Regions from separate parts of the Candidatus Accumulibacter contiguus genome, predicted to be linked through region 1. Evidence: riboswitches for the same ligand, from Rfam matches in the RefSeq annotation. Region 1 holds a riboswitch; each other region holds the start of a gene.
What was found. Region 1 has a riboswitch for cyclic di-GMP ahead of V5B59_RS16855 (pre-peptidase C-terminal domain-containing protein). Riboswitches for the same ligand answer to the same signal wherever they lie in the genome.

Region 2: another riboswitch for cyclic di-GMP. It lies ahead of V5B59_RS08525 (hypothetical protein); the one in region 1 lies ahead of V5B59_RS16855 (pre-peptidase C-terminal domain-containing protein).
Region 3: another riboswitch for cyclic di-GMP. It lies ahead of V5B59_RS15700 (methyl-accepting chemotaxis protein); the one in region 1 lies ahead of V5B59_RS16855 (pre-peptidase C-terminal domain-containing protein).

The regions. Positions count from the first base shown of each region.
Region 1 covers NZ_JAZKUC010000001.1:3,560,444-3,563,715, forward strand. The annotation lists gene V5B59_RS26285 (hypothetical protein) at 73-264, opposite strand; partial or broken gene V5B59_RS26290 (ISNCY family transposase) at 431-832, opposite strand; cyclic di-GMP riboswitch class I at 1,273-1,359, shown strand; gene V5B59_RS16855 (pre-peptidase C-terminal domain-containing protein) at 1,389-3,272, shown strand, end outside.
Region 2 covers NZ_JAZKUC010000001.1:1,742,917-1,746,188, forward strand. The annotation lists gene V5B59_RS08510 (nucleotide pyrophosphohydrolase) at 166-543, shown strand; gene V5B59_RS08515 (L,D-transpeptidase) at 583-1,065, opposite strand; gene tadA (tRNA adenosine(34) deaminase TadA) at 1,068-1,523, opposite strand; gene V5B59_RS08525 (hypothetical protein) at 1,734-2,003, opposite strand; cyclic di-GMP riboswitch class I at 2,171-2,257, opposite strand; gene tauC (taurine ABC transporter permease TauC) at 2,564-3,272, opposite strand, start outside.
Region 3 covers NZ_JAZKUC010000001.1:3,280,817-3,284,088, reverse strand. The annotation lists gene V5B59_RS15705 (response regulator) at 1-281, opposite strand, end outside; gene V5B59_RS15700 (methyl-accepting chemotaxis protein) at 303-1,484, opposite strand; cyclic di-GMP riboswitch class I at 1,638-1,724, opposite strand; gene V5B59_RS15695 (EAL domain-containing protein) at 1,986-3,092, shown strand; gene V5B59_RS15690 (SapC family protein) at 3,213-3,272, shown strand, end outside.

The DNA.
Region 1 (3,272 bases):
AAAAGGATGCATATGGCATTATCGATGGTCGAGCGGAGCGCCGCATCGTTCGTTTGACCCTCGTCAGCGGTGTCAGGCGGCTCGGGTTTGCGGCTCGGGCACCAGGGCTTTTGTACGGGCAGTCTGCTCGCGAACCACACCCCCCAGGCGATGGATGTGGCGCGCCAGGACAGCCAGCGCCACGTAGCGTTTGAAGCCGACGATTCCGTGATCCGGGCACAGATCGAGCCCGAAATGCTCCAGGCCATTGATCGCGGATTCCACCGCGGAATGCTTATGCCGCGCCTGGACAAATTCCGGTGCCGTTTCCCTCGCATCATCAGCGGCCGAGTGGCGGCCTTTTTTGGGGAGGGCGACCAAGTCCAGTCGCGCTTCGAGACACGATCGATTCGACGGACTGTGAAAGCCCTTGTCGAAGCTCACGACCCGCAAACAGTCGCAGGTTGTCTTTCAGGGTCTGTAATTCGTACCTGTGCGGATCGTACCAGTCGGCATGCCCCAACATTTGGCGCAACGTCTTGTGCTGATTGGCGAGTTCCTGTAACCGGTCGTAGTCCGCGTCAAGCCCGAGACGCACGACGCCCAGCACCAGGATCTTCCACTGCTCCATGCCGGGTCGCCCCAGTGCACTGCTGGCCAGCTTGCCATCAGCATGGCAGGGAAGCACTTCCTCGAGGATCGCAAAGACTTCGTCTCGCAGTTCGCGATGCGTATAAATGTGCTGCAGCCCGACGAGCAGTTTCGGGATGTCGTCCCGCGATTTGGGATCGAGCACGATGGCTTCGATCGGAAACTCGCCCAAACTCGCTTGCCGCTTCATGACTTCCCGCATCGCTCTTTCCTTCGACTGAAGTTCGTCCCACAAAACCCCAAGCGGTGGAGGAAAGTCGCCTTCCACAGCAATCACCACCAGAATATCAGCTAATAATCAGACATCTACGAATTCAACCCAAAAGTATATTGCTCTGGCATTGCCATCTTCGCTCGTCATCGCGTATTGTAACATACTGATAAAGCGTGTGTTTTCTGGTTTTCCACCAAACACTAACTACCGACTGGTGGAATGGGGTTCCAGTGGCACCCACCCGATGCTCGCGGTTCACCTCCCTCAAGGCACCCGCTCTGGCCGCCTGAAGGATGGTCAAGAATTCGCCAACAGTGTCACGGTTACGTTCTCCACCCGTTCCGGCGTAGCCGCCGGGAATTCAGCCAAAAAATGAGAATTGCTGATCCAGGTCAACAGAAGACCCTGATAGCGATGGTACATTTTTGGTGAGATCAAGGCAAATGGAGTGTAAGCTCCAGACGCAAAGCTTCAGACCCTAACCTGAAGTCCGGGAGGGTGGCTGGGTTTCCTCAGCCCAATCAACGAACTTTGGATCTGCGTCATGCCTGCCATCAAACTCTCGAGTACCGCCGCCGCGACCGGCGGCTTCGTTATCAACGGCGATAGCGCCGGTGACTTGAGCGGTGTCATTGTCGACGACGACATTCACGGTGATGGTCTGGCCAGCCCGATCGTCGAGGCACCTGGCGGCGACCCCGTAGCCGGCAGCGCTGCCGGGCGCCGGCCAACAGCAAACAGCCAAGCGACGGACCTAGGAGTTTACCTGACCCTGGCTCAGAGCACCCTCCGCCAATTCCTGCTCAATCCCGATTTCGAAAACGATATCCACCAGGTTTTCGGAAACGGCGTCGACCCCTTGCGGGCAAGAATGCTTGTTCAGGGCTTCGCCGAGCCGGATTTCATCTCCTGGCCAAGGCTGGAAATCTGCCCAGAAGTGGAAATCAATCGCGCCCAAGGCGCTTATGCGGCGGCAACCGACACGATTTATCTGGCGAGAGAATTTCTCTCTGAAAACGCCGATAAGCCCGAAGCGATCACATCTGTCCTGCTTGAGGAATTGGGGCACGCGCTGGACGTGCGCCTGAATGCTGCCGATTCACCGGGCGACGAAGGGGAGTTTTTTTCGGCTCTCGTCCGAAACCAGGTGCTGACTGCTTCCGACTTGGAACGAATGCGGGCCGAAGACGACAGGGTTGCACTCTTGCTCGATAGCCAATCCGTGCTTCTCGAACAATCGACCTCCAATCTGGGTTCCAGGCAGGGTTATGGCTATCTGACCGACTTCATATACTATGGCGACCCCAGCGACAATTGGGACTTCTCCACCGTCCTTACTGGTGGATCCGGCGACTATGTCCGCGTCTCGTCGAGTTCCACCTACGTCGATCTGGTGCTTCGCTTGTACGATCAATATGGTGTTTTTATCGAAGCGGATTACGACGATGATCCGACCAATGGGAACCTGGAGACTATATCGCTGGCAGATGTTCCGGCCGGCACCTACACAGCAACGGTATTTGATTACTATTCCGGCGATTACCTGGGTTGGAGCAATGCCTACTACACACTCGAAATCAATGCGCCGCAAATTCCCAAGGACCACTTCGAAGGCAACGATACACGTCCGACTGCGACGCCCGTTAACAGAGGGGTATCGCTGCCTGGCATTGGCTACTATTTTTCCGATCTATCCATCGACCGGCCGGGCTCCACCACTGGCGATGTCGACGTCTTCAAACTTACGACCACCCGCGTCGCGACGAATACTGACATTATCCTGAGCCTTGTCACCGGTACCGGCGATATCGATCTCGAACTCGAAGACAGCTCCGGGAATATCATTTATACGACCTACTGGGACGCCACAGGATACGACTGGAATGCAATTCCCTTGGCCGGACTGCAGCCGGGAACGTACTATTTGCGAGCCGGAAGTTATGAAGGGAACGTCACCTCATCCTACGATCTGCTTTTCTACCTGCCACAAGCACCCACACCTGATCACTATGATGCCACCGCGAGCAATAACACCCGGAATACGGCCACAAATTTGGGGGAGGTCAGTGGATTCCGGCAAGAAACCGATTTGTCTATCGATCGTGCTTCTGATGTCGACTGGTTCAAATTCCAGCTTTCCGGACAAGGGTCAAACCAGAATTATCTCCAGATTGATTTCGACGGTTTGCAGGAAGATCTGGATATCGAACTGTATAATTCCGCAAACCAGTTGATCGATTATTCAATCGGAATCGAAGGTGTGGAAGCCATTGCGCTGTCCGGGCTGACCGCTGGAACCTATTATTATTTGAAGGTGTATGGGTATAATCAGAGCACCAGCGATTACAGCCTGACGATCAATGCGCCTGGTACCAATAGCAACATTAGAACCGACTCTTTCGATAGCGTCGCCAGCAATAATACCCGT
Region 2 (3,272 bases), 1.8 Mb from region 1:
GGCAGCTTCGCGAAACCCGCAAGTGACCCGCATGCGCCACCCTACGGAGGACCTGTTTGCAGGCGAGAAAGCGTTTCCCAGATTACCGGGCGCTGCGCGCACGCGCGCAGGCAAATCACCTGCGCCTGCCGGAATAAGCAAGACCACGCTTCTTCACCTGAAGCCATGAGCCTTTCGACACTGACCGCGGCAGTGCTCGAATTTCGCGACCAACGCAACTGGGCGCAGTTTCACAGCCTGCGCAACCTGATCGTCTCGCTGAACCTCGAAGCCAGCGAGTTGCTCGAACTGACGCAGTGGAAGAACGACGCCGAGATGGCAGCGATGGCAGGCAGCGCCAGCGCGCAGGAAGCCCTGCGCGACGAATGTGCCGACGTCCTGATTTACCTGCTGTTGATTGCCGAAAATGCCGGCATCGACCTTGAACAGGCCGCCCGTGCAAAACTCGTCAAGAATGCGATCAAATATCCGGTCGCGAGCAGCTACGGATCGAACCGGAAATATTCGGATACCCGTCCGGCCCAGGACCAGACAGACACCTGACTTGCCGCACGACAGGTTTCATAACGGTCGGTGCAATGCTCAGTCCTCGCGGATATCGACCGGCGTGTACGGCGGCACCCACTCGAACAATTCAACAATATCGGCGTTGTGCATGCGAATGCAGCCGATCGATCCGGGGCGACCCATCGGCGTCGTGTCCGGGCTGCCGTGGATGTAGACATAACGGCGCATGGTATCGACCCGGCCCAGGCGGTTGCGACCGGGTTCGCAGCCAGATAACCAGAGGATGCGCGTGAGAATCCAGTCGCGCTGCGGGAATCGTTCGGCGAGTTCCTTGCCATAGATCTCGCCAGTCGGCCTGCGGGCGGCAAAAACCGTGTTGACCGCTTCGCCGGCACCAATCTTGGCGCGGATCAGGTGCCTGCCGCGCGGCGTGCAGAAGCTGCCCGAGACTTCGCCAGGGCCATTCGTTGCCGTGGACACAGGATAGCTGCGCAGCACCTGCCCGGAGTCGTCCGAGAGGGTCAGCGTCTGTTGTTTGATGGAGATCTCGATGTGCATGCTCACTCGCGGCTGCGCCGCGCCGCAAAAAACCCCGATAGCAACTGTCCGCACTCATCGGCCAGGATGCCGCCGACGACTAGCGTGTGATGGTTGAGGCGCGGCACCGCAAAGAGGTCGACGACGCTGCCATGCACGCCGGTTTTTGGATCCCGCGCGCCGTAGATCAAACGGGCAATGCGCGCCTGCAGCACCGCACCGCCACACATCGCGCAAGGTTCGAGAGTCACGAACAGTTCGCAGCCAGGCAGACGGTAGTTGCGCAGATTGCGCGCGGCATCGCGTAGGGCGGCAATTTCGGCGTGCGCCGTCGGATCATGTTCGCCGATCGGCGAATTGAAGCCCCGACCGACGATGACCCCATCGCGAACCACCAGCGCACCAACCGGCACCTCGCCGAGGCACTCGGCAGCCCGCGCCAGGGAAATCGCCTCACGCATGAAATAGTCGTCGTTCATCGATACTATTCTACCGCAGCGCAGAAGCAGGCTGCCGGGAACACTTCGACCCTGACCCTACTACCTCAGCTGAAGAAAGGGAAGCGGCGGCACCCGCAGCGACCCCGCAAAGCAGTGCCGCGACCCCTTCAGTCCTCTCAAATCTACTCAGCAAATCAATTCAATCAGAGAACATCCGTTTTGTCGTCCGCATGTTCTCCTGATTGGCAATCAGCTCTTGAGCCACTTGCGCAGCAGATGATCGAGGACCATGAAAAGGATCAGGCAAGCCACGAGCGAGATGCTGGCGTTGGTGAACCCGTTGAAAAACTGGGGCGAAGCGATGGGAGACGTCTCCCTGATCGAGTAGTGATACGACGAGTTCGCAGCCGACAGACTCCGTTCCGCCACCTGTCCATAGGCATCCTGGATACTGGCGGCCGCCAGTTTCATGGTCTCGGTTCCGGCGGGAGTTTCAATCGTCGCAATAAAGGTTCTCATGGTTTCCTCTGACTCTCAACGCATACAATGCATGACATCAGCAGCGGTTGTTGCGCCAACATTTTCTTGGCATCCATTGTTCAACAACACCGTTGCCGCACTCTCATACGAGAGTCATGTTTCAGCCGTGGAAAGGAAACCAAGTGCCCGCACGAACGTGCCTGGAGCGAGGTAACCCAGCCACCCACCTGGATTCCAGGTTAGGGTCTGCAGCTTTGCGTCCGGGGCTTTCACCCCGTTTGCCATTTGTCTCGTGGAATCATTATATGCCTGGAGCGCAGGCCTGCTGTGAGAATATTCACACCTGAGCCCATGTGATTACTTGCTCAACAACCTCATTCCCCGCCCCAGCCCATCGAGTGTCAGTGGGAACATGCGGCCACCCATCAGATGGTAGATGTAGTCATTGCCGTATTTGTGCAGCACGTCCTGGGTGGCGATGCTTCCCCGAGTTCATGGCCTTCTACTTCCCGCTGGCCCATGCCGAAATCGACCAGGAACTCACCCAAGTGGTACAGGATGCTGAACTCGGCAAGCGTTCCCAACGGCCATGGTCGCTTTCAGCTTATGCCCTGCTCCCGCCACGGGGCCAGGCGACGGGATAGGGCGCGCAGGGAGAGTTCGAGCGCAAAGGCAATGATGGCGATCACGGCAATTCCCAGGATGACCACGTCGGTCACCAGGAACTGTGCAGCCGACTGCACCATGAACCCCAGGCCGCTCGTCGCTGCGACCAGTTCCGCGGCAACGAGTGTCGACCAGCCGGTCCCCAGGCCGATGCGGATACCAGTCAGGATGTCGGGGACGGCGCTGGGCAACACCACGTAACGCAGCAACTGGACACGCGTCGCTCCCAGGGACTGTGCAGCGCGCAGGCGGTTTTGCGAGACCTGTCGAACACCACCCGCTGTGGCAATCGCGATTGGCGCATAGATCGCCAGGAAGATCAGCAAGACCTTGGACAACTCGCCAATCCCGAACCAGATGACGATCAGCGGCAGGTAGGCGAGCGGCGGCACCGGACGATAGAGCTCAATGAGGGGGTCAAGCACGCCCTGCGCGATTCGTGAGAGGCCAATCGCGATCCCCGTCGGTATGGCCAGGACGACGGCTGCGATGAGCGCGCAGACTACCCGACCCAGGCTTGCCGCCAGATGTTGCCAGAGTGTCGAGTCCATGAACCCCTTTGTGGTTACCAGCCAGAACTTTCCGAGCACAGCTTGAGGCGAGGGAAGGAACAGGGGTGCGATGAGTCCGGCCGTGGTCGTG
Region 3 (3,272 bases), 280 kb from region 1:
CCGGCCTTCTTCTTTTCCTCATTGCCTTCGGTGGTCAGCATGATCACCGGAACGAAGCGGTAGGCGGCGTTCTTTTTCATTTCCCGGACAAAGGTGATGCCATCCATGTTGGGCATATTGACATCGCTGATCACCAGATGCACTTTCTGCCCCATCAGTTTGGCCAGCGCGTCCTTGCCGTCGCAGGCCTCGATCACCTCAAAGCCGCCGCCCTTGAGCGCCATGCTGACGACCTGCCGCATCGAAGCGGAATCGTCGACGACCAGGATGGTCTTGCCCATGTCAATCTCCCATTGTCCAGGTTAGAAAAAGGTGATTTCGCTCGCCGCCACCTGCCCCTGTGCAGCCGGGTGCTGCGCATCGTGCTGTTCGAGCGTGGTGTAAGTTTGTTCGAGTTGAGCAATCCACTTCTGCACGTCGAAAGGTTCCGGCGTCTCGCCGCCTGCGATGCGCGCCTCTTCTGCACGTGTGCGCGCCAGAAGACGCTCGATATCCTGGCAGACCGCGCTCAGAATCTGGCTCATGCGATCCTGGAATTGCAGATGCACGAGTACCGCTTCGACCTTCTCGCGGACGCTCTGGCTGCCTTCGGCCATGTGCTGCGACGAATCGCTGAGTCCTTGCACGACGCTGCTGAAACGTTCCAGTACGGCGGCCATGGTCACTTCCGAACTGGCCATCAGCGATTCGTTCTGGCGTGACATTTGACCGGCGGAAAGCAGCGCTGACCCGGTCGCCACGTTGACCGTCTCGACTTTGTCCCGGATCTGCTTGGCAAGCGATCCCGACTGGTCCGAGAGCTTGCGTACTTCATCGGCAACGACGGCAAAACCCCGCCCGGTCTCGCCGGCCCGCGCCGCTTCGATCGCCGCGTTGAGTGCCAGCAGATTGGTCTGTTTGGCGATCTCGGCGACCCCGCCGGCCATGCGCTTGAGATCGGCGCTCACTTCCGCCAGGCTCTCGAATTCACGGAGCATTGGTTTCTGGGCGTCGAAAGCGTCCTTGAGGTAGCCCAGCATCGCTGCCAGTTCACTGCGCGAACGTTCGATCACCGCGACCACACCTTCCGCTGCTTCACGGTCGCGGGTATCGAGCATAACGCCCAACTGGTTCAGAATGGCCGCGAAGTCACTGGTCAATGCGTTGCCCGCATTCTCGGTTTGTTGGCGTGCGATGGCGACATGCGTGGCCCAGCGGGTCAGTGAAGCGGCGGCTACCTGATGCAGGCTGGTGGTATAGGGGGCGATGGCCGGCGGCGCCGCGCCGGTCTCTGCGCGCTCGGCAAGCAGGCGATCGACAGCAGCCCGGATCGAACGGCGCTCCCAATAAGAGACGCCAGTGGCGAGCACCAGCAGAGCCAGTGTCAGGATCAGGTCGACGGCCAGCGATGCCTCACTCTTCCAGAACAGCAGGCCAGCGGCGACGGCGGCAAGAAACAGTGGGCCAGTGCCCAGGGGAAGTATTCTTGATGATCGGTCTTGCATGAGTTCCTCCTGCGTGCTACTTCAGCGCCAGGCTGCGGTCGATCGGGCGCAGAGAAACACGGCCTCGAATCGAAAGGGCCAGGCATGCGGTTACTCTCGGATGCAAGACTTGGACGGCTGCGGATATCGCATGCCGAGACGAAGATCCCGGTATCAGGCAACCCAGCCACCCTCCCGGACTTCGGGTTAGGGCCTGCAGCTTTGCGTCCGGGGCTTTCGTCCCGTTTGCCATTCTTACTCGTCCACACATCATAACTGAATAGAGCAGCAATGTGCGACTTCCGGCACATAGCCGGATGCAGCGAGATTGACAGCAGCTGAGATGGCTGGGCATACTCGTACGTGCGCCATCCAAGTGTCCCCCCTGCAGGCGGCAGGCCAGCGACTTGCGCGCTACCCGCCAGAGAACTGCGGGAGAAGTTCGGCGCACTGACCACATATCATGGCAAGAATCATGGCAAGAGGCCATGGCCTGCAAGCGGATCGTCTCTGGAGCTTCCTGTGAAGAGCAGTCATTGGTTTCTGGAATCCATCGCTGCCGATGGATCCCGTTTGAAATACGACATCGTTGACCTGCCTTTCCGGATCGGTCGTGGCCAGGAGAACGATCTGGTACTGGCGACACCGGGCCTCAGCCGGAAACACGCCATGTTCGACGACGACATCAGCGCGCAACTGCGCCTGACCGATCTGAACAGCACCAACGGCACCTTCGTCAATCGACAGCGCATCGATGGCTCGTGCCTGCTGCGGGAAAACGACATCATTCATTTCTTTACGGCAGAGTTTCGTCTCGGCCGGCATCAGCCTGATCAGTCGCGCTTCATGCCCTCGACCGACTCGCGAACCCTGTTGATGCCGATGGGCACGAACCTGTCGGAACTCTTCGTCGCCAATGAGGGCGAGTTTCTCGACCTGCTCAACGGCCAGGGCATTTCCGGCGCCGCCCAGCCCATCGTCGATGCGAACAGTGGGAAAATCTTCGCCTACGAGTTGCTCGGGCGAGCAAATCATCCGCAACTGTCCGGTAGCCCCATCCGCCTGTTCCAATTGGCAACAGCGCTGAACCGCGAGCTTGATCTCAGCGTGGCCTTTCGCAAATTCGCGATCACCTCGATGGCTCCGCGCCTGCGCAAATTCCCCCTGTTTATCAACACCCACCCCAAGGAGACTTTCAGCAAGCCGTTTTTTGCTTCGCTAACTGTCCTGCGCCAGCAGATGCCGGAACTGCAACTGGTTGTCGAAATCCATGAAACCGCAGTCACCGACCCGCTGCGTTTACGTGAATTAGGCGCTTTTCTGCGCGACATCGGTGTGCGTTTTGCCTACGACGATTTCGGGGCAGGACAGGCCCGCCTGAACGAACTGGGCGAAGCGCCTGCGCACTTCGTGAAATTCGACATGGGTCTGCTGCACGACATTCACCTGGCCAGCGAACGCAAACGCCGGGTGATCAGCGATCTCGTCAAACTGGTGCTGAACCTGGGCTCAGTGCCGCTGGCCGAAGGCATCGAGCTCGAGGCGGAAGCGCAGGTCTGCCGCGACATGGGTTTCCAGCTGATCCAGGGCTATCTGACCGGCAGACCGATTGCCGCCGACCAGTTGTAGCGGGGGGTCTCTTGATGTTCTCCCGTATTCAGACCCGCTGTTTCCGCAGCCTCCAGGCGGTCGGCGAGTATCCCTGCTTCAGAATACCATTGGTCAGAAAATGCCACCCGAAGGATGCCCATGCCCAACTTCCACGTCATTTCCACCGAACGCCACGCCAGCAAGCGCTGGCAGCGCATT